Regions from separate parts of the Shewanella sp. 0m-6 genome, predicted to be linked through region 1. Evidence: riboswitches for the same ligand, from Rfam matches in the RefSeq annotation. Region 1 holds a riboswitch; the other holds the start of a gene.
The links. A riboswitch is a leader RNA that binds a small molecule or an ion and turns the genes downstream of it on or off. The one in region 1 is predicted to bind cobalamin.
Positions count from the first base shown of each region.

Region 2: another riboswitch for cobalamin. It lies ahead of ACVBJC_RS03560 (ABC transporter ATP-binding protein); the one in region 1 lies ahead of ACVBJC_RS09845 (TonB-dependent receptor domain-containing protein).

Region 1 is NZ_JBRIMD010000010.1:57,275-68,859, reverse strand. It holds gene ACVBJC_RS09880 (pseudouridine synthase) at 1-178, shown strand, start outside; gene ACVBJC_RS09875 (cation:dicarboxylate symporter family transporter) at 272-2,419, opposite strand; gene ACVBJC_RS09870 (LysR family transcriptional regulator) at 2,595-3,497, opposite strand; gene ACVBJC_RS09865 (NADPH-dependent FMN reductase) at 3,692-4,216, shown strand; gene ACVBJC_RS09860 (TonB family protein) at 4,402-5,595, opposite strand; gene ACVBJC_RS09855 (BlaI/MecI/CopY family transcriptional regulator) at 5,592-5,969, opposite strand; gene ACVBJC_RS09850 (hypothetical protein) at 6,317-6,964, shown strand; cobalamin riboswitch at 7,184-7,390, shown strand; gene ACVBJC_RS09845 (TonB-dependent receptor domain-containing protein) at 7,516-9,369, shown strand; gene ACVBJC_RS09840 (arylesterase) at 9,473-10,078, shown strand; gene ACVBJC_RS09835 (HDOD domain-containing protein) at 10,318-11,046, shown strand; gene ACVBJC_RS09830 (LysR family transcriptional regulator) at 11,117-11,585, opposite strand, start outside.
Region 2 is NZ_JBRIMD010000003.1:186,117-197,701, forward strand. It holds gene metH (methionine synthase) at 1-1,241, opposite strand, end outside; gene ACVBJC_RS03555 (histidine phosphatase family protein) at 1,529-2,161, shown strand; cobalamin riboswitch at 2,489-2,643, shown strand; gene ACVBJC_RS03560 (ABC transporter ATP-binding protein) at 2,853-3,770, shown strand; gene ACVBJC_RS03565 (FecCD family ABC transporter permease) at 3,763-4,827, shown strand; gene cobT (nicotinate-nucleotide--dimethylbenzimidazole phosphoribosyltransferase) at 4,877-5,905, shown strand; gene ACVBJC_RS03575 (adenosylcobinamide-GDP ribazoletransferase) at 6,026-6,805, shown strand; gene cobU (bifunctional adenosylcobinamide kinase/adenosylcobinamide-phosphate guanylyltransferase) at 6,802-7,347, shown strand; gene ACVBJC_RS03585 (cobyric acid synthase) at 7,455-9,002, shown strand; gene cobO (cob(I)yrinic acid a,c-diamide adenosyltransferase) at 9,169-9,840, shown strand; gene ACVBJC_RS03595 (cobalamin-binding protein) at 10,289-11,101, shown strand; gene ACVBJC_RS03600 (HdeD family acid-resistance protein) at 11,550-11,585, shown strand, end outside.

The DNA of each region.
Region 1 (11,585 bases):
TACCATTACCGAGGGCAAGTATCATCAGGTGAAGCGGATGTTTGCCGCAGTGGGGAATCGCGTCAACGGCTTGCATCGTGAGCAGATAGGCGAGCTTAAACTCGATGTTGAGCTGGGGCTGTGGCGCTATCTGAGCGAGGTTGAAGTTAAGCAATTGTCGACGCCAACGCCGACATAGCCCTTAAAGCAATAGTCTGCTAAGTAACCACTTGGCTCAAACTTAAACTTAAACTTAAACTCAAGCTCACTGGGCACCAGCCTCATTTAGTGATTAGTCTGTCCAGTGCAGTACATTGTGAATGATTGACCAACGCGGCTCTACTTTTTTAGCGCCTTTACCTAGCATCCAATAATCGTAAATAGCTGCTTGGGTACCATCAACTTTACGTAAGCGCTGCCAATTATTGATGTAGTTGAGCAGCGACTGGTTATATTGTGCGACCGCGTACGCCACAGGATAATGTGTTTTATTTTCTAGCAGTGCAATACCGTAGCCCGGGAAGAACAAGGTCCAGGCTGAGCCTGCCTGGGCACTGATCACTACCGCATCATATTTGTGTTTTTTCTGCCTAAAGAAGTCTTTGTAGCCTTCAATTTTTACAAACTTGAGGTTGGGGGCGAAACGCCTAGCCTCTTCGATAGCATCGCTATGTTCAACATAAGCTATGGTCATGCCCTGCATCTGTTTAATTTTTTCGTTACTCTTAAAGTCGTTCACCAAATAGTCTTTAGTCGCTATAGCAAGGTTAAGCTCAAGCACTGGGTTAGCGTAACTTAAGGCATCCATCTGCTCGATGTCCATGGCAAGTCCTGACATGGCAATATCAAAAAAACCCGCTTTTAGAGAGGCGACCAGTTGGTCTTTTTTAAAGGGAATAAATTCAATTTTCACCTTTAAGTCTTCTGCAAGTTTCGTCGCCATAGCGGTATCAAACCCGACTAAGTGTCCAGCATTGTTGTAATAACTAAAGGGCACGTTACTTGGGATATAACCCACTCTGAGGGTGCCCGCATCTCGAATCGCTTGTACCCCTCGGATGGGGGTTGCGGGAGTTTGGCCTACAATCGGGAACTGTTTTTTTACTTTGGTAGGTACTTTATCGGCCACCTGCATGTTGGCGATAACGCCACTGGTGATCTCTGGGCTATGAATAAACATCCCCATGCCGACACGGCAAACTAATAAGGTTGCAAACACACTGATACCAATGCCTAAACTCATCTTCAATAGTTGCGGTGGGCGTATTTTGAGTGATTTTTGAAACAGCGATGCCGTTAATAAGGTGAGTGCAAACAGGTTCATTACCGCCGCAATAGAATTAAATTTACCTGTGATAAAGCCAGACATGACAAATAACTGGAATAGATCAGTTGGGAGTTTAACTAAGTCGAGCATAAACGGAATGGCCACATAGACACTGCCAAATAGCGCTAATAGCCCACTGATAGAAAGCGAAGGGATACTGGTAATATCAACAGGAGTACCATTAAACCAACCTGCAAAATAGATAAACATAATAACGGTGAGCTTACCGATATTAGGGAAGGTAAAGGCGATAGGCACCAAAATTTCAATCAAGGTGGCGCCGTCTTCGCATAAGTCGTCGTGCTCGCGCATCACCTGCTTACACTCTTCAACAATCACCGGGATTACGATGAAGATGTTACCGGTAGCAAAAGCGGTGACTAGGCTGGATTTAGAAATGCGCAGTGCTTGAGCAAAGGTAATGGGCGTCAACGAAGCTACAATCCAGGGCAATACCCAAAATGTGAGTAGCAAACACAGCACAAAGTAGCTGATAAGGTAAACCTGCATACTGGCAAACTCATCGACTCCCATGGTGCCTGCTGCCGAGGCCGACATAGCAAAAATACCGATAGGTAGAATTTTCACTAGACCTTGAGTAATGCGCGAAAAAATTTCTGAGCTGGTATGCATAAAGGTCAGTATTTGCTGTTTATGCTCGCCTTGCATGCCGATAAGCGCAAGCCCCATAGCGATGCTAAATACCACCATGGCAGGTACATAACCATCAGCCATGGACTCAAAGGGGTTAGAGGGAATATACAGCTTGAAATAATCGATTGGTGTAACAGGTTCAATGCTGCTGGTACTAAAGAAGGAGGCCGATTCGATAACAGGGAAAGACAGCGGCATTAAAGCAATCATTACAATCGCTAATAGCCAAAGCAGCAACATGATAAGACCGGCGCGGCTAAAAATAAGTTTGGCTGTATTTTTTTGCAGTTTACCAATACCGCCAACGAGTGACACAACGATATAGGGCAGTACCGTCATCTGCATCAGCAAGATCACCCCTGTGCCTATGGTCGCCATCCAAGCGATGGATTCCCCGAAAAACAGCCCCACGGCAAAACCAACAAACATGGCCACTAACATCTGGGTTGAGCTGGACATTGCAAGAGCTTTCTTTAGCACGCACATCACCTAAGTAGTTTGAGATCCCAGTGGAAAGATTTTTAGCACAGTTAAAAAGAAGCGTTAACTGTGACTGGGAAATGTTATTTATTATAAGTTCGGTATTGGTTTACTTTAAAGTAATAAATTTAAAATTTGGGCATAAAGGTTAACATTAGCAGCGGGTTAAGTGTTTAGCCGCTAAGTCGATAAATGCCCTGACTTTAGGCGATAAGTGTTTACGGCTCGGGTAAACGACAAAAACATCGATATCGGAATTAGGCAAGTGTTCAAATAAAATCTCTAACTGATCACTTTCAAGCGCATCTCGCATATAGAAACTCGGTAAACGAGTGATACCATGACCCGCCAGTGCCATATCCAGCTGCATATCACCATTGTTGCAGAGTATTTTTGGGCGAATATCAACGACAAAATGTTTGCCGTCATGATCAATATAATCCCAGCGGCTTGGCTGCTTATGATTGGAGTAGCAGATGCCGTAGTGTGTTTCTAATTCTCTGGGATGGTGGGGTTTTCCGTGGCGTGAAATATACGCTTTCGACGCCACAGTGTAGGCTTTGCAGCTATAAAGTTTGCGGCAAATAAGGCTCGACTCTTCAAGGTGTGCTGATGCTCTAATGGCTAAATCATAACCGTCGGCAATCACATCGGTGCGTTTATCGCTTAAATCTAAGTCTAAACTTACATTGGGGTATCGCTGCAGGTATTCAGAAATAATGGGCTTAAGGTAGTTTTGCGCAAAGCCGACCGGGCAACTTAATTTAAGTACACCGCGGGGGCTGACATCGTGTTGAGTGACCAAGCCCACCGCCTGTTCGGCATCAATTATTAACTGTAAGCACTGCTGATAGTAAGCCTCTCCCTCGGGTGTTAAGCCGATAGAGCGGGTGGTTCTATTGAGTAGCCTGACCCCAAGTCGAGCTTCAAGCTTATTGACCTCTTTACTCACATAAGAGGTAGAGTGACCTAAAGCCTCTGCCGCGGCTGAGAAGCCAGCACTTTTTACGACTTGGACAAATATTACAATTCCATCAAATAGTTTATTTATAGTCATATCCCCCTTAATTAAAAGCCATATGGAAATAGTAAATATCTTTTGAGGTTATTAATCTTTATTTGTCATCAATATACACTGCTCTACATCGAGTTGTCGTTCTAAACTTAACCTTTGCTTAATTGTGAGCACGGTACTTGAACCCAACGCAATTTGCAGAGTTAACTGCAGTCACTGAATATGAGAGTCCTATTATGAAACTATTAGCCTTTGCAGCTAGCAGCAGCACTAAGTCAATCAACAAGCAACTTGCAACCTATGCAGCATCATTAGTGCAGGGAGCTGAGGTTGAAATTCTTGATATTAACGATTATGAGATGCCACTTTTTAGTCAGGACCGAGAAGAAGAGCTTGGTCACCCAGAGCTGGCGCAGCAGTTTTTTGCCAAGATTGGTGAAGCCGACGCCATTATTATCTCTTTTGCTGAGCATAATGGTTCATACACTGCCGCTTATAAAAACCTGTTTGACTGGACATCACGTATCGACATGAAAGTGTTTCAAAACAAGCCAATGCTATTACTTGCTACCTCTCCGGGGCCGGGCGGTGCATCAAGCGTATTAGCTGCAGCTTCAGGATCTGCGCCATACTTTGCTGCAGATGTCAGGGCAACGCTCTCAGTGCCAAGCTTTTTTGATAACTTCGATATGGAAACGCAAGTGTTGAGAAATCCTGAACTTGTAGCGGCGTTGAAAGAAGCGGTCGTTTTATTGAAATAAGTTAAAGTTTAAATAAGCTAAGGTTTAAATAAACAAGGGTTGAGGTGTGACCTATTGATATCATTATTTTTTAACCGATAAAAGCGCCAGCTGCTGGCGCTTTTATCGGTTTAGCTATTTTTTATCACATCACATGTATATCGCGAGATTCTTTATCAGAGCTCGTTTAAGTGATAACCGCTTGTTTAAGGCGTAACTTTGATGCGCTCAACGTCAGTCGCTGGTGGATCAATCATAAAGTCGAGCTGTACCTTTGCCTGTTTAAGGCCTTTACTGCTTTCACTGTACTGCCACTGCTTAAGTGCAGTTGTCGCAGAGCTATCAAATACCCCTTCAGGTGATGACTTAACAACGCTTACATTGCTAACCGCACCACTTGGGCTGATATCAAACTGTAAGACAACAAAACCACTTTGGTGAGCGTTAGCTGCCTCAATAGGATACTTAGGCTCGATACGGATTGTTGGGTGAACAGCGTCATGGTTGTGATCGCCGGCCTGCACCTGCTGATTGAGCAGCAAGCCACTGATCCCTAATGCGATAGTCAAACCGATAATGGCAAAACCGCTCTGACCTTGTTGAAATGTCTTCATTTGCATAATACGCTCCTTGAGTATGTTTTTATTTCCATAATGTGTGTGTAGCAGGCCGTGATGAGCTTGCTGGGAGTAGGCTAACAGCACTTGGCTATAGCAGATCTTTTGTTGTTTATTCAATGATTGAGTGACAAAGGCGTCACAGGCTAACTCTTGATCATCTCTAAAGCGTCGATAAGCGAGCCAACAAATAGGATTAAACCAGAACAGGCTGAGTGCGCTGTAGGCCAATAAATTACTGAGCAGATCTCGGCGCTGGTGGTGGTATTGCTCATGGGCGATAATCGATTGCTGCTCATCGGCGTTAAGCTGAATAAAATTAGAGGGCAGTATGATTTTCGGGTTAATGACCCCGACGAGCATAGGTGATTGCACACCGGGGTGGCTATAGGTCGGTAAGTTGGCGCCAGTGTGATGGACTCTAGTCGCAGTGCTTAATATACGAGTTAAAGCTATCGCTTGTAGGCTGAGCAGAGTCACCATAGCCGCAATGCCAACTAACCATATCGACAGCGCAATCTTGGCGTAATCGCTGGTTTGAACTGTAGCCATAGCTTTGCTAGCGATAACACTATAGTGAGCGAATTGTTCTGCCTGGGCTGCAGCAAGAGTGTTGGGCATGCTTGCGATTAACGCAGAGCTTATCAGTAAAGCGGGAACTGCTAACCATAGCTGGTAGGTTTTACGTGCCCCCAATCGCTGCTGTAAAAAGCGGTGGCTTATGAGTAAACCACCACAAACAAGAGTAAGTAACAGGGTTTGCTGTGCCATCCATAGCATCATGATTTGTTGTCCTTTTGCCAGGTATCAATCAGTTGTTGTAATTCGGCCACGTCTTCGGCGCTGAGCTTGTTTTGCTTGGCAAAACCGGCCACTAAGGGAGCGACGCGACCAGAGAATAAGCGCTCGATGAAAGACTCACTCTCTTTAAGCTGGTATTCACTCTGTTCGATGAGAGGGAAGTAAAGATATGAGCGGCCCTGCTTGTCAAAGCCAATGGCTTGTTTTTTTACTAGGCGGTTAAGTAGCGTCTTGACCGTTTTTTCGTGCCAGTCATTGCTGCGAGATAATTCACTGATGACATCGTTAGCACTCATTGGCGATGATTGCCAAAGGATATTGAGCACACACAGCTCGGCATTACTGATTTCTTTCATAGTAAAACCTCTTTCATAGTAAAACCTTTTTCATAGTTGCTCTCTTTCAAAGTCGGCCTCTTTCAAAGTCATCCTTTGCTGAATGTTCTTTACGATTACAGCTGTAATGTATATTTAAGATTACAAATGTAATTGTATTGCGCAAGTACTTTTTGGTGTTTTTTTTGTTCTAGATTAACTGTCGGTATATAAGCTATTGTTAAATATAGAAGGGCGGAGGTGATAGCCATTGAAGATGACTGTGCATTTATGCGGATTCAATTTAATGACTTTTTAAGTACCACTTTGACAGATGCACAGATAGAATATCTGTTCATAAAAGTACCCCCAACAAGGATTGTAAAGGTATGACGTCATTATCTCCGCGCATGGCAGCAGGCCTGTTATGTGTAATATTTCTAGCTTTTCCATCATACGGTTTAAGTGATGAAGCGGTTACAGCGCACGTCGATAAAACTCCCAAGCAACTAGCGATTTTTAGTCAAACATTTAATTTTAGTTTGCCGTTAGACTGGAAACTCGCTTATTCAAATCAACAAGAGACGATGTTCTCTGCTGAGTTTGTTCCCGCTTCTCAAGCGTTACAAACCTGGTCATCTATGCTGTGTGTGCAAGGGTTTAAAGGGATCGCTGAAGATGTGAGCCCACAAAAATTTTTAGAGACTATGGCAGAGGTATACTTCGACAGTTGCCAAGGGGAAACGGTGTTTGAAACCTTGCAAAGTGAGCCACTCAACGGCCATGAAACAGCAAGCGCGATTATCGGCTGCACTAAGATGCCCAACTCTCATATTAAGTCGGTAGCAGGTATTGCTTATGATGAGGTGCAAACTCTAGGAGAGATTGGCCATTACACCGCTATCAGGGGGAAACTGGATCTGTATTTAATTCATAAATCGATTCGTGGTGACGCATTTAGCAAAGAAAATCCTCCCATCAAAGCGCAAAATCAGCAAGAGTTTTTATCTAGTATTACCCCTCTGAGCTTGTATTAAAGGCTTGTATTAAAGGCTTGGTAGACTCAATGTGATAATTATATGTTGCTGATATTAATGTGAAACATTAGATCGCTAGGTACAAGGTGAATATTCCTCGGCTTAAATACGGGTTTTAAGTGGTGTTAAGTTAGACATTTAACCGTATAGACGTCTATAATGCGCGGAACTCTTGATAGTGATATTTGTTCACTTTTGAGTAACAAAAACTTATAACGATATTTAGTCAACTTTATTGGTGCCTCAGGTTACGGCTGTAACTTAGGGATAATCGGGAAGTCAGTTAAATTCTGACACTGCCCCCGCAACGGTGAATGGTGAGAGACAAGTGCGCCTTAATGGATAGGTGTTGAAAGCTTGTATTCGGGTATTAATACGTTAATACAGAACCTAAGTCCGGAGACCGGCCAGCAAAGTGATTTCGATGATTTCGGCGGGCAGATCTCGAAATGCGGCAATTAAACGAACCAATAAACGAGTGATTTTTTTCATTTATGGGTCGTGTCACCGTGACGTATTTGCCCCGTTTTCCTTTAGGAGTAAAAAGGTAAATGGGAACACAACCATCAAAAATCGCACTACTAGTCAGTAGTCTTGTTAGCTTATCAGCCTTTTCAGTTTCGGCCGAAGAAGTCGCATCTCACTTAGCAAATGTTGATGAAACGATTACCGTAACCGGTTCTCGTTTTGATAGAAGCGCCGATCAGCAGCTAACCGTCATTAATACCATTGAACGTGAAGAGATAGCGCGTCTTAATCCAAAGTCTGTGGCTGACGTATTAGAAACACTTCCGGGTGTTAGTGTATCGCGCAATGGCGGTGCGGGTCAGGCAACATCTGTCAGTATTCGCGGCAGTAACTCCAACCATGTATTAGTCCTAATCGATGGCGTTAAAGTCGGCTCTGCCACATTAGGTACAGTTAGCTTTAACAGTTTATCACCTGAAAATATTGAGCGAATCGAAGTCCTAAAAGGGCCTCGAGCGTCTGTGTGGGGCAGTGATGCTATTGGCGGCGTCATTCAGATTTTTACTCGCCAACTCAAGGGCGGTGAATGGTTTGCGGGTGCTGAATATGGCAGCAATGAATATATTCGCGGCTCATTTGGCGCAGGTATGACCCATGGCGATGGTAGTACAACACTGAGCGTTAACCATGAGCAATCAGAAGGTTATGATGTATATAACGGCGCAGAGGTTGAAAATGATGATGATGGTTATAAGCGCAACGCGCTTTCAGTAAACGGCTCTCAGCAAATTAATCAAAACTGGCAAGCACTTTGGACCGGACAATACGATAAAGGTAACACTCAGTACGACGATATCTATGCCTCAGGTTCGGCAGATGAGTCAGACTATGAGAATTACTTTTGGGATCTTGCTACGCAATACAGTAATGACCGATTTACCAGCAAATTAGCCTTAAGCCAGTCTCGCGATTCAAACGAGAACTTTCGTGGTAACGATATCAGTGTGCCAATATCTGAGTTTGAAACCAAACGCGATCAGGTCAATTGGAGTAACCAATACCTAGCGGCAAGCGACTTGACCCTGACGGGCGGTGTCGATTGGTCAAATGAGTCTGTTAAGGGCGATTATGCCCAAGATGAGCGAGATATCTTAGGTGTCTACGCCTTAGTGCAAAAGCAGTGGAGCAATATACTGGCTGAAGTTGCGGTGCGTTATGATGATGTGGAAAATATCGACAGCGAAGTTTCATATAACGCTAGTCTCGCATATCAGTTTAATGCTCAATGGAGTTTGGCCGCGACAACGGGTACGGCCTTTAAAGTGCCAACCTTTAACGACCTGTACTGGCCAGGTTCTGGTAACGCAGAGTTGCTCTCAGAAACCGCTGAGAGTTACGATCTAACGCTGCATTTTAATGCTAAAGATGTGCGTGCTTATATCAGTGTATTTAAAAATACTATCGATAATCTGATTGCTTGGGCCCCTACGGGTGAGAAAGACGATTATGGTTGGGATATCTGGAAGCCTGCGAATATCAATGAAGCTGAGATCAGCGGTATCGAACTGTCTGCTAATTTCCAGTTATTGAGCCTTGAGCACCAACTGGGTTATACCTATCTGGATGCTGAGAATAAACAAACAGGTGAGCAGCTTGTTGGCCGTAGCGAGAATGAGTTTAACTATATGCTGAGCTATAGCTGGCAACGTTTTGATCTCTTGGCTAACTACCATTATCAAGGTAAGCGTTATGCTGGTTATGATGCGTTTTTGGATGCCTATCATAAAGTTGATTTAAGTGTGGGTTATCAGCTCGATGATGCTTGGAGCTTACGTTTAAAAGCGAACAACATCTTTGACGCAGAGATTATCTCCGCTCAAAACTACTTTAGCCCTGGTAGAGAGCTATTTTTGAGTGTTAGCTATCAAGCATTCTAGTTTTTTGTGACATATTTAAAATGATATGCGTACTTAAGTCAGACCTTGTGTCTGGCTTTTTTTATGTTATTTTTTGGCTACAGTCTCAAGTTAAAAGTTATTGATGAAACCATTATTTAAGCGTCGCCCTATTGTCCTATTGCTCGTTAGTTGCGCACTGCTGTTATTGCAAGCTTGCTCTGGGGCGAGTATTCCGCCCTTATCAGATAATGCACGGATATTAGCTTTTGGCGATAGCCTTACCTATGGCGTTGGCGCGTCGAAGGGCCAAGACTACCCTAGCCAGCTTGCTTCTCTTAGTGGTTTTGAGGTGATTAATGCGGGCGTATCGGGCGAGACAACAACGGGTGGTGCAGCACGTTTAGCTTCGTTATTAGATAAGCATTCACCAGAGCTATTAATTTTGTTAGAGGGCGGTAATGACTTCTTAAGAAACCATGCTATCACGACGACTAAATCTAATTTGGCCGCCATGATAGAGATGGCCCAGTCGAAACAGATCCCAGTTTTACTGGTTGCGGTGCCACAAAAGAGCCTATTTTTATCGGCGTCACCGATTTATGAGGAGCTTGCAGAGCAATATGAGTTGGTTTTAGTCGACGATGCGTTAAGTCGCTTATTGAAAAGTCCGAGTAAAAAATCGGATGCGATACATTTAAATGACGCAGGCTATTTTGACCTTGCCAAAGCGATTTATCAGGCTATATAACAAAGGCTTACATTAATATATTAGCGTAGCCAAAATCCCTCCGGTTTTAATACTATTCCTGGCTCTTGCTACTGATGGCAGGTTTTATCAGCTACTTATTTAGTGGAGGTGAATAAAATTGTTGAAACTTGTTAAGGTTGTCGCTTATATGGCTTGACCTTTGACGTCATTGTGTGGGTTAATTTGCCACGGAATTGAGTGCACATCATGATTAAAAATAATAAGGTTTAATGTTTCGCATGACAGATCTTGAGCAGCAAGTATTTACTCAAGTACGCGCAATTATCAGCAACGAAGAGCAGGTAATTGGTCGTAGAGGGATCCTTATCCCATTGAAAAAGGCCATTATTGCAGACGGTGATATCCGTAATGTTATCGATATCGTGTCATCCGATCCGGCCGTATCTGCCCATCTGCTTTGGCGCAGCAACAGTGCAGATCACGCCACACCGCAATCGAGTAAGAATCGCTCATTAAAAGATGCTTTAGTACGTTTAGGTCAGGTTAATATTTATCGTTATGCGTTTACTTTCTATCTGAAAGAGCGTTTAGACGAATTGAATGAGCCTTACAAAAAGCTGGTTCATGGTTATTGGGCGCTTACCGAAGCGATTGCAGCGGACGCCGTTGATCAACTGCATCAGCTAGAAAGTTTGCAAATTAGCCCTGATGAAGTGCAAACCCTGGCACTATTTAGCGTATTTGGTGACATTATTGCACTAACGGCATTTGCTTACTTAAACTCAGAACTTGAACAGGATTACCCACTGAGCCTGCTTAAGTCTGTGATTGAAGATAAACAAGAAACCTTAACGCTTGAAGCTTTTGAGTCATTAGGGCTAGATGATGATTTACGTGATGAGTTCTTAATCGCGCATAACTTACGTCAAACCCATAACGCTAACTCTCCAGGTTTGGTCTTGAGACGGGTATTAGCGAGAAGAAATTTGCTACTTAAAGCGCTATAAAAAGAAAGCCTGCAATATGCAGGCTTTTTTGTATGCTACAGAGCGTAGTGCTCACTATAGTACGGATTGTTCAGTTCAATCTCTGCTTCGCTAACCCTTCTTTTGAGACGAGCTCTAACCAATGTTGGGCTAAGCGTGCATTGGCACCGTTACGACGGTATGCGCCAAACAGCGGGCGTTTAAGGCCATCTGGCCCCAACTTAACGCTGGTAAGGCTAAGTCCATGAGCTTCGTTAATCGACCAACTAGGCAGCGCCGCAATACCATCTTTACAGGCAATACGCTGCAGTAACATCATGGTTAAATCACACTTTACCTGTGGCCCAGGCTTTATGCCTGCAGGCTCTAAGAAGTGGCGATAAATATCTAAGCGCTCAAGTGAAACTGGGTAGCTTAAAATCGCCAAGTTTTCTAACTGTTTCGGTGTAACATACTCTTGCTGCGCCAGCGGATGGTCGCTGGCAACCACTAATCTAACTTCAAAATCAAACAAGTGCTGATAAGCAATCGACTGAGCAGGTACTGGATCCGATGTCAGC
Region 2 (11,585 bases), on a different contig from region 1:
TGTGCGCCGCTTTCAACTTGCTCACGGGCAACCGACAGCGCTTCTTCATATTCGCCAGTTTTGATCAGGCGTAAAAACTTAGCCGATCCGGTTACGTTAGTGCGTTCACCGACGTTCAAAAATAGCGAATTTTTATCAATGGTCAGTGGCTCAAGCCCTGATAGACGACATGCAATTGGGATGTCGGGCTGTACGCGGGCCGGGTGCTTAATAACGGCTTGTCGGATAACGCGGATATGATCAGGCGTGGTACCACAGCATCCACCAATGATATTTAAAAAGCCCTCTTCGGCCCACTCTTCAATGATTTCCGCCATCTGCTCTGGAGTTTCATCGTAGCCACCAAATTCATTGGGTAGACCAGCATTTGGGTGCGCCGACACAAAGCATTCAGATATTTTTGACAGCTCTTCTACATATGGTCGAAGCTCTTTTGGTCCAAGGGCGCAGTTAAGGCCGATAGACAGAGGCTTAACGTGGCGCAGTGAGTTATAAAAAGCTTCGGTGGTTTGTCCGGTAAGGGTACGCCCTGAGGCGTCGGTAATCGTCCCCGAGATCATAATCGGTAGACGGAATTCTTGTTCATCAAACACGGTTTCAATCGCAAATAATGCCGCCTTTGCATTAAGCGTATCAAAAATGGTCTCGACCATAATGATGTCTGCGCCGCCAGCGATAAGTGCATTGATTGACTCAATGTAGGCTTCAACTAGCTCATCAAAGCTAACGTTACGAAAGCCGGGATCATTAACATCTGGACTAATGGAGCAAGTGCGATTGGTCGGGCCTAAAACACCAGCCACATAACATTGGCGACCCGTCTCTGCTTCAACTTCATTGGCGGCTTCGCGGGCAATGCGTGCGCCTGCTAAGTTGATCGCAGCTGAATGCTCCTGCATGTCGTAATCGGCCATGGCGATGCGGGTGGCATTAAAGGTGTTGGTCTCTATGATGTCAGAGCCGGCTAACAGGTAGTCTTTATGGATCTGCTTGATAGCATCGGCTTGGGTGAGCACCAACATGTCGTTGTTGCCCTTTACATCACAATGCCAGTCTTTGAACTGTTCACCACGAAAGTCATGTTCTTCAAATTTGCGATCTTGGATCATGGTGCCCATCGCGCCGTCGAGGATAAGGATCCCATCTTGAAGCTTTTGGGTAAGTACTGCTAAAACCTTGTCGGCAGAGTCTTGAGTATGTGCTACTGCGCTCAAGGCATGTGTTGGGGTACAAGTTGCCATAGATAATTCCTACCAGTTCGCAAATCGTTATTCTTGTAATACCAAGCAAAATAAGTCTCTGAATACTTAACTTACCTAGATCTGGTGTAAATCATGTCCGTTATTTTCAGTTAAGGTCGTTTATTATTAGTGACCTTTTATTTTGTTTGGACATTTATACGTATAGACGTCCATAATACGTGAGAGGCGATAAAAAGTGCAAGTGCTAAAGCATGATACTTTTTCAGCATTAAAAGCCAATGAATTTTAACTAAGTTGCTGATAAATAATGAAGGTCAACAGGTATAATGCAAACCACTAAGGTGATTTTACTTCGGCACGGCGAATGCGATGGTGGCAATATTTTACGCGGCCAAGTTGATGTTGCGTTAACTGAGCTTGGTCAGTTGCAGATGAAAAAGGCATTTTCCGCCTTATGCTTAACCGATTTGTCAGTCGATTTTACCGTTGGTTTTACTGTTAATAGTGTGATTAGTTCACCGCTTCAGCGCTGCGCCAACATCGCAGAGCAATTGGCTCGTGAGCATGATTTAGACTTTTCTATTGAAGCAGGTTTTAAAGAGCTGAACTTCGGCGATTGGGACGGACAAACCTTCGACGCGCTTTATCAAACTTGTGGCTCAGCGCTTGATAACTACTGGAAAAACCCTTGGTTGTTATCGCCGCCTCATGGCGAGTCTATGCAAGATTTTGAGGCGCGTATCGATAAAGCCTGGCAGGCGATGCTTGAGCTGCATCAAGGAAAGACGGTATTAGTGGTGACTCACGGTGGCGTAATACGTCATTTAATGAGTAAAGCTCTGGACGTCAGTCAGTGTGCGGGTTTTTACACCTCGCTTAAATTGCCTTACGCGGCCACGGTAGTGATTGATGTGCTGCACAATGATAATAAGCAGTTCATGACCCTAAATTGGCGGTAGAAGTTTAAAGAAGGACCTAGAACCTATGACCTAGGACCTAGGACCTAGGACCTAGAGCCTAGAGCTTAGAGCTTAGAGCCTAGAGCCTAGAACCTAGAACCTAGAACCTAGAACCTAGAACCTTTTTATCGTAGGTCGGGCTTTAGCCCGTCAATCTTGGTTTTATTTATAAAACAAAGGTGATATCAGCCTTGCTGGTATGATGCTAAACTGCGGCGTTAGCTTACTTGAGTGCTACTGTCTGCATTAAGGTTAGTGCTTAATACTCACGGGGATTGTCGCTGGGATAGTCTCGTTAGTATCAGCGCGACTAAGCTAATAATAAGTCAAACAAAATGAAAGCTAGGTGCTTAATCGCATAAAGGGAACCGGAGGCTGGCAGTTATTCGCCGCTTAGTCCGGACTGTACCCGCAACTGTAGGGAAGGTTAGCCATAGGGCTGTGCTTCCAAGTCAGATACCTGCCTAGCTTATGTTGTTCAGTACGTATGACTCAGTACGTGTTGATAATTAAAAGTGTATCCATATACACATAAACTCGTGCGGGCGACTCGAGGGAGACAATAAAATGAAGTTCCATGCTTGGTTGTTAGACCTAGACCTAGACCTAGATCGAGGCTTGCTAAAGGCCTGTTTATATGATGCTTGCTTATTCGATGCCCGTTTTTTCAAACAATGGGTAAATGGCTGCAATGGCTAATTCGCAATTAAAGCAGCAGATTCACGCTGAAGCTAAAACCCAAACAGTGCTGTCTGTTAACGACTTAGGCTGGCAACTGGATGGTAAAGCCATTTTGTCGGCAATCGACTTTAGCTTAGCTGAAGGTAAGATGCTGGGTATTATAGGGCCTAACGGCGCAGGGAAATCCAGTCTACTGCGCTGCTTATATCGCTTCATTAAGCCAACAACGGGTTGTATTAACTTGTTTGGGCAAGATATTAGCGCGCTATCGGCTAAAGCTTTTGCCCAGCAAATCGCCGTGGTACTGCAAGACACCCCCCATCATTTCGAGATGACCACTGCGCAACTTATCGGCCTAGGTTTAACGCCTCATAAAAGTGCCTTTGATTTTACTAGCCGCAGCGATCGCGTTGTGATCGCACAAGCACTTGAAAAAGTAGGTCTTGAAGATAAAGCCAATCAAGCCTATGAGAGCTTATCGGGCGGTGAAAAGCAGCGTGCCTTGATTGCTCGCGCCATTGCGCAGCGCCCTAAACTACTTATTCTCGATGAGCCGACAAATCACTTAGATATTCGTTATCAGATCCAAACCTTAGAGCTACTGCGCAGTCTCAATATCACCGTTATCACCTCTATTCATGATCTTAACCTTGCCAGTGCACTGTGTGATGAACTCCTCCTGCTTGATAAGGGCCGTGCTATAGCCAATGGTTCACCTAAGATGGTACTCACTGAGCAGCGCATCGCTGAAGTGTTTGATGTGTGCTGTGAAATCAAGCCTCATCCTCAGCATGGTAATCCGCTTATCTGTTATTTCTATGGTTACGAGGGCGTGTCGGCAAGTGGTGAGAAAACCGCCGCGGATATAAAGGCGTCAGTTCAAGCTGAAGCTTTCGTTCAAATAAAAGCGAGAGGTACAGATGTTTAAGGTGAGTAAGGCCTCAATCGCGAGTCTGCCGTTAGCCATTAATTGTCGTCGCCGAACTGAGCATCTCGTTCTGCTTATACTCACTTTGGTGGCGCTAATCACCCCATTTGCTGCCACCAGTTTTGGTGCTGCCAGTATTAGTACCTTAGATGTGCTAAATGTGTTTAGCCACAAGCTGTTTAGTATCGGCGATCCTGTTGGCGTAAAAGAGCGCATTATTTGGGAGCTACGTTTACCGCGAGTCTTATTAGCATTTATTGCTGGGGCTGGACTGTCGATAGCGGGCAGTGTGCTGCAAACTGTGACGCGAAATCCGCTGGCAGATCCTTATCTATTTGGGATCTCATCGGGCGCCTCTTTTGGCGCTGTAGTGGCGTTAACCCTCTTTAGCCAAAGCATGCTTTGGCTCAGTCTGCCGGTTGGCGCATTTATCGGTGCCAGCTTATCGGTATTGCTGGTATTGAGCTTATGTGGCCGTAACCTAAGCACCCAGGTTGAGCGCATGTTGCTTTCTGGCGTGGCAACCTCGTTTATGTTTGGCGCACTCGCCAGTTTGATGTTGTACTTTTCCAGTCCACAAGCTGCTGCATCGGTACTGTTTTGGACCTTAGGCAGCTTTGCTAAAGCCAGCTGGCAAGGCTTGTGGCTACCAGCTTCGGTGGTATTGCTATCTCTGCTAATTATCTTACTGAATAAGCGCCAAATAGTGGCGATGCGCGCCGGTGATGAAACCGCCCATACCCTAGGAATTAACGTCGCTCGTTTGCGTTTATCTATGCTGCTTATCTGCTCACTTATCACAGCTATATTAGTCGCTAATTGCGGTGGCATCGGCTTTATAGGCTTGATGGTGCCACATACGGTGCGCTTGCTTTTCCCTGGGCGATTCCCATTGCTATTAACGGCACTCGTCGGCGGATTATTTATGGTTTGGGTCGATGTATTAGCGCGAACCTTATTGAGTTATCAAGAGCTGCCAGTGGGGATTATTACCTCGGTGATGGGCAGTATTTTCTTTTTGTTTATTTTAGGCGGCCGTCGTGCCAAACGTATTTAACAATTAATGTTGAGTAAGCACCTAAGTTGAGTGGTCTAGGGGACTATACATGTTTGATATAAAACCAATAAATACTGAGTTCGATGCTGAGATTCAGCAAAAAATAGATACTAAAACTAAGCCCCTTGGCGCCTTGGGAGATTTAGAAACCTTAGCGTTACAGATTGCCCACGTATTAGGTAAAGACAAGCCGCAGATCTGCAATCCAAAGATGATGGTGTTTGCCGCAGATCACGGCATTGCTGATTCTGGCGTATCAATTGCACCAAGTGAAGTCACCACGCAGATGGTGATTAACTTTATCAAAGGTGGCGCAGCAATTAACGTGTTTACTCGTCAAGTGGGTTTTGACTTAGAGGTGATTGACTGCGGGATCTTAAAGCCGATTGAAAACCTAGAGGGTGTGATTAACCAACGTTTAGGTTCAGGTACAGGGCCTATTCATAAGCGCGCGGCGATGACTCTCGGTGCGGTAAAACAAGGCTTTAAGATGGCGACAGAGCGAGTCGAGTTCCACCATCAAAATGGTTGTAATTTGATAGCGCTTGGTGAGATGGGCATAGGTAATACCTCGTCTGCTGCTGCGATTATGGCGGCACTAACAGGCATGAAGGCTGAAGATTGTGTCGGCCGAGGTACAGGGATCGACGCGGCGACCTTTAAGCGTAAGAAGATGTTAGTCGAGCAAGCACTGCTTGTGCACCACAGTGAGCTTGACGAGCCTATGCAGGTACTGGCTTGTCTCGGCGGCTTTGAAATTGTGCAGATGACAGGTGCAATGCTGGCTGCAGCAGAGCGTAATATGCTCATTGTTGTTGACGGTTTTATTGCCAGTGCTGCGGCGCTCGTTGCGGTAAAGATTAATCCCAACGTGCGTGACTACATGATTTTTGCCCATCAGTCAGATGAGAAGGGTCACTTTTTAATGCTGGAGTTTCTGCAAGCTAAGCCTCTATTGAAGCTCGGCATGAAGCTCGGTGAAGGAACGGGCGCGGCATTAGCGTTACCGCTTATTCAAGCGGCGACCAACTTCTATAACGAAATGGCCAGCTTTGAAGATGCCGGCATAGAGATTTAGTTTTTAGAAAAGAAGGGGCTAGGTTCTAGGAAAAGAAAAATCTAGGTACTAGGGCGTTACAGTTAGCCTCTTTTGTAGGACCTAGGACCTAGGACCTAGGACCTGAAATCGGAGATTTACATGCAAGCTTGGCAAAAACAACTGAATCTATTTTTTATCGCGATGGGCTTTTTTACGCGTATTCCGATGCCGAAATGGATTGAGGTTGACGCAGATAAGCTAAATAAAGCCAGTCGATACTTCGGCTTGGTAGGTCTGCTGGTGGGCGTAATTAGTGCGCTGGTTTATAGCTTAATGCTGCACTGGGTATCGCCATCTGTTGCGATTGTGTTTGCCATGATAACCAGCGTGATAGTGACAGGGGGCTTTCATGAAGATGGTCTTGCCGATACGGCTGATGGCCTAGGTGGTGGCTGGACGGTAGAGGCCAAACTTAACATCATGAAAGACTCACGTCTGGGGAGTTATGGCGCGTTGGCTTTGGTGTTAGCATTATTGCTTAAATGGCAACTGCTGACAGAGCTTGCGCTGTTTGACCCCCGCAGTGTCAGTTTGGCATTGATAGTCGGGCATTGTCTAAGCCGCATTGTGGCCGCCAGTTTTATCTTTTCTGAGCAATATGTCAGTGACTCTGACACCAGTAAGAGCAAGCCGCTAGCCCAGCAGCAAGGCATTAATGAGTTATCGATATTGTTAGCAACTGGCGTATTGGCACTGTTGTTAGTCGGTGTTTTTCCTGCGCTCATTTTAATCGTGGGGCTTTTTCTGGTGCGATTTGGCTTTGTAAAACTGTTCAGAAAGCAGATCGGCGGCTATACCGGCGACACCTTAGGCGCAGCGCAGCAAGGTAGTGAACTGGCTTGTTATCTATTGTTACTCATCTTAGGAGTTAGCTGGTGATCCATCTGGTATTAGGCGGCGCCCGTAGTGGTAAAAGTGGCTTTGCTGAGTCGCAAGTAAAACAATTTTTAGCCGAGCAGAGTAAGAAACAGCAGGCAATAGATTGCTTGTACTTTGCAACGGCGCAGGCGTTAGACACTGAAATGGATGAGCGTATTTCTCATCATCAAACTCAGCGTGAGTCAGATACCATTCCATGGCGCACTATCGAATGTCCCCTCAAGTTAAGTGCTGGCTTAAAGGAGCATGCATCTGAAAATAGCATCATCTTAGTGGACTGTTTAACCTTATGGTTGACCAATCATTTATTAAAGCCTAGGGACGACTGGCTACAGGTGAAGGCGGAATTTTTGCACACTTTGACTATGCTGCCAGGCAGCGTGATTTTGGTCAGTAATGAGGTCGGTTGCGGCATCGTGCCGCTCGGCGAAATCAACCGCCGTTTTGTGGATGAAGCGGGCTGGCTGCATCAAGATATTGCTGCGGTTGCAGACAAGGTGACTTTGGTGACAGCAGGCTTACCGCTTAATTTGAAAGGTTAAAAAACAATCTCATGGCAACAATAAATAACACTGAGTTATATAAGGCTGAGCTAGATAAGACTCAGTTAGATAAGACACAGTTAGATAAAAATAAAGCCAAAGTGCTGATGATACAAGGCACCACATCCGATGCAGGTAAGAGCACTTTAGTGGCCGGCCTGTGTAGAATGTTTGTTAGACAAGGTGTGAAGGTTGCGCCGTTTAAGCCGCAAAACATGGCACTTAATAGCGCGGTCACAATAGATGGTGGTGAGATTGGTCGTGCGCAGGCACTACAAGCTGTGGCTTGTCTGCTTGAACCGCAAATTGACTTTAATCCTATTTTATTAAAACCCAGTTCAGATACTGGCTCGCAAGTCATCGTGCACGGTAAAGCCTTGATGCAGATGGAAGCTGAAGATTACTTTGGTAAAAATGCCGAGGGTTATCGAGTTAAGGCCATGGCGGCAGTGCTTGAGTCTTATCAGCGTTTAACATCTCAATACGACATGCTATTGGTAGAAGGAGCGGGCAGCCCTGCAGAGATCAATCTGCGTGAAGGCGATATTGCTAATATGGGCTTTGCGGAAGAGGTCGACTGCCCAGTCATTATCATCGCCGATATCGATAAAGGCGGCGTATTTGCCCATTTGGTGGGCACTTTAGCTTTACTCAGTGAGTCAGAGCAGGCGCGAGTTAAAGGTTTTGTCATTAACCGTTTTCGTGGTGATGTTAGCCTGTTGCAAGACGGCCTAGACTGGTTAGAAAGCTACACTAACAAACCTGTGCTTGGGGTCTTACCCTACTTACACGACCTGCACCTCGACGCCGAAGATGCACTCATTGCTGCGCCCGTAAAGAGCTGCGAAACTAAGCTTAAAGTATTAGTCTTAGTATTACCGCGCATTAGTAACCACACCGACTTTGATCCGTTAAGACTTAATCCACAAATCGATTTCAACTATGTGTCGTTGCAGACCCAAGCTGAAGCGAGCAGACATAACAGCCTGCAATCACTCCCAGCTGCGGATTTAATCATTATTCCGGGCAGTAAAAACGTGCGCGCCGATCTTGAGTTTATCCGTGAGCAGGGTTGGGACACAGCGATAGATAAACACTTACGCTATGGTGGCAAGGTGTTAGGGATCTGCGGTGGTTACCAGATCTTAGGGCAGGCGATCGACGATCCTGCAGGGATCGAAGATAATGCGGGCTGCAGCGAGGGCTTAGGTTTATTGCCATTAGTCACTGAGCTGACAGCCAACAAAGTATTGCAGCAAGTTGAGGGGAGTTTATCTTTGCTCGGTGAAACGGCTAGGGTACAGGGCTATGAAATTCATTGTGGCCGCTCACGATCGCTACTGCCATTAACTCAGCCGCTAGCACTCATGCCAAAAACAGAGGAATCCTCTGTTGATCAAACAGAAGCAAACAAGTGCGTGAGCCATGCCGAGGGCATGTTATCCAGTGATGGCCAAATTATGGGGACTTATCTGCACGGATTATTTGATTCGCCACAGGCGTGTCAGTTGCTCCTTAAATGGGCGGGTATGGAGCAGGCAGAGGTCATCGATGTGAATAAAGTGCGTGAACAGCAACTAGAGCGGCTCGCAGATGTGTTAGAGCAGCATTTAGATCTCGGTCGGCTTAATCAGATCTGGCAGGCAGTAGAGTGAAAAATAGCTGTGCTTGACTAAAAAATAGTAGATTTGTGTAAAAGTCAAACGATAGTTGAGTGCTTACTAAACAATTAAATTCTTATGAGCATTCATCATAATTCATTTGCTGAAATCCTCGCCAGTACTGGGATGCAGCCAAATTAAGTCAAAATAGGGACGTAACATGACAGACGCTAACGTTAATAATAGTGCCAATGAAAATAGTGCAAATGAAAATGAAGCCGAAAACGTAACCGCCGTCGAGAACAAGGCAAAGCGTCATAAAGCGCGTCAACAACGGATCAAAGAAGGCGTGGATGCCAAGATCGCGCGTGCCCAAGAAGAGAAAGGCATTCTGTTAGTGCTAACCGGTAATGGCAAAGGCAAATCCACTTCAGGTTTTGGCACTGTCGCTCGCGCAGTCGGTCATGGTAAGAAAGCTGCCGTAGTGCAGTTTATTAAAGGTAACTGGGATTGTGGTGAACGTACCTTGCTCGAAGGTGCAGGCGTCGATTTTCATGTGATGGGGACCGGTTTTACCTGGGAAACTCAAGACAGAGAAAAAGACACCGCAGCAGCGGTTAAAGCATGGGAAGCCACTGAGCAATTACTTAACGATCCAACGATCGATCTTGTGATGCTCGATGAGCTAACTTATATGATCAGTTATCACTATCTAGAAGTTGAGCGAGTGCTTGAGGCGCTGAAGAACCGTCCGCCAATGCAACATGTGATAGTAACAGGCAGAGCGTGTCACCGCGCGATAATCGAGCTGGCTGATACCGTTAGCGAGGTGCAACCCATAAAGCATGCGTTTGATAATGGTATTAAAGCCCAGCCCGGCTTCGACTACTAAATTTCTTCCTGCTAGCTTCTGTAGCGTTATTGTCTGCGCTTTCTCACCCAATCACTTGAGCCTTCAGCGGTTTTTGGGTGAAAAGTGCGTATGCTCATAGGCTGAGAAAGCTTGACGGCTTAGCCACAACTTCGAATGCTGTGAAATATCACGATTAGCTTTGTTACGGCTGCAACCGTTTGAAATTACTTTCTTCGCTTTCTTTGTTGTGGCGTTATTGTTGGTGCGGGTAGAGTTTAGAAGCGAGCTTACTCAATCAACCGGCTCTTAGAGTGAGTCGTATGGTCGGGGGCTGGATCTTTATTCTGTTGGTGTTATAGCGGGACGAAGTTCGCTCTAGCCGCGAAGCGTTCTCGAAGTGAGCTTGCGAACGCTCTAGGAAAGTGAGAGGAACATGCCGAAATTAGAACTAAAAAGGATTTTAATGAACAAAATTACCAGATTATTTATGTTGCTGACGGCTTGCGCCTTACCGTCGGCTTTTGTGTTTGCAGATATCGCAGCGCCCGCTAAACGTATTGTCGCGCTGTCGCCACATTCGGTTGAAATGCTGTATGCCATTGGGGCTGGGGAGTCTATTGTGGCGACAACTGAGCATGCGGATTTTCCTAATGCTGCGCTGCAAATTCCGCGTATTGGCGGCTATTACGGTATTCAAATTGAGCGGCTGTTGGAGCTAGAGCCCGACTTGGTGGTGGTATGGGGCAGTGGCAATAAGGCTGAAGATATAACGCGTATCAAAGAGTTGGGCTTTCAGGTGTTTGATAGCAACCCGAGTACACTCGAAGCGGTGGCCGACGAGCTTGTCTCTCTTGGAGAGCTAACGGGGCATCAAGCAAAAGCTGCAAAGGTGGCTGCTGATTATCGCCAGCAACTTAGTCTGCTACGCAGTGAAAACAGTGCTAAATCTGAGGTCAGTGTTTTTTATCAGTTATGGTCGACTCCACTGATGACTGTCGCCAAAAACAGCTGGATCCAACAGATCATCAGTGTCTGCCATGGCAAAAATGTATTTGTCGATGCAGCCAACGACTACCCACAAGTCAGTCTAGAAACCGTAGTGCTAAAACAGCCTGAGGTTATCCTGCAAAGCCAAGATGAAGGCAATATCATCGGCGTGGACTGGAATGCGTGGGCTGAGATCCCAGCCGTTAAGAATAAGCACATCTATCAGCTCAACGCCGACCTTTTGCACCGCGCTGCACCAAGAGCGCTACTTGGCGTAGAAGCCCTATGTGTTGCGTTAGATAACGCCCGTTAAAAATCAGTAACTCAATTTGCAAGCCTATTCGATTTAGGCTTGCCGCAGGCCGTAAAGTCATCCTCAACCTTATATTGCTATAAGAAATATAAGGTTATAGTTGTCAATCAAAGTCATGTTATTCGGTTATTTGTGATGTCGGTCTCATTTATTTTTAATGTCGAACTCTACCATATTAACTTAGCTAGGCGTATATCACTTAGATTGGGTGCATATCCCGAGTTAAAACCTATCAAAACTCACTAAGTACTAGATTACACCAAGAAAAATCACCTTACAGCTAGTCATATTTTTATTGATGACCGATACTAGAGGTTGTATCGCCAATTCACATTATTGCATTGGTTATTGAGTAGGCTATTTCAACTGGGGTTGCACAGTTAACGCTAACCCTTGAATACTCAACGTTTAAATGCAAATTAATTACTTGATTGTTAAAGGATATAATATGGAAAACCCAGTAAATACCATGCTAACTAAAGGC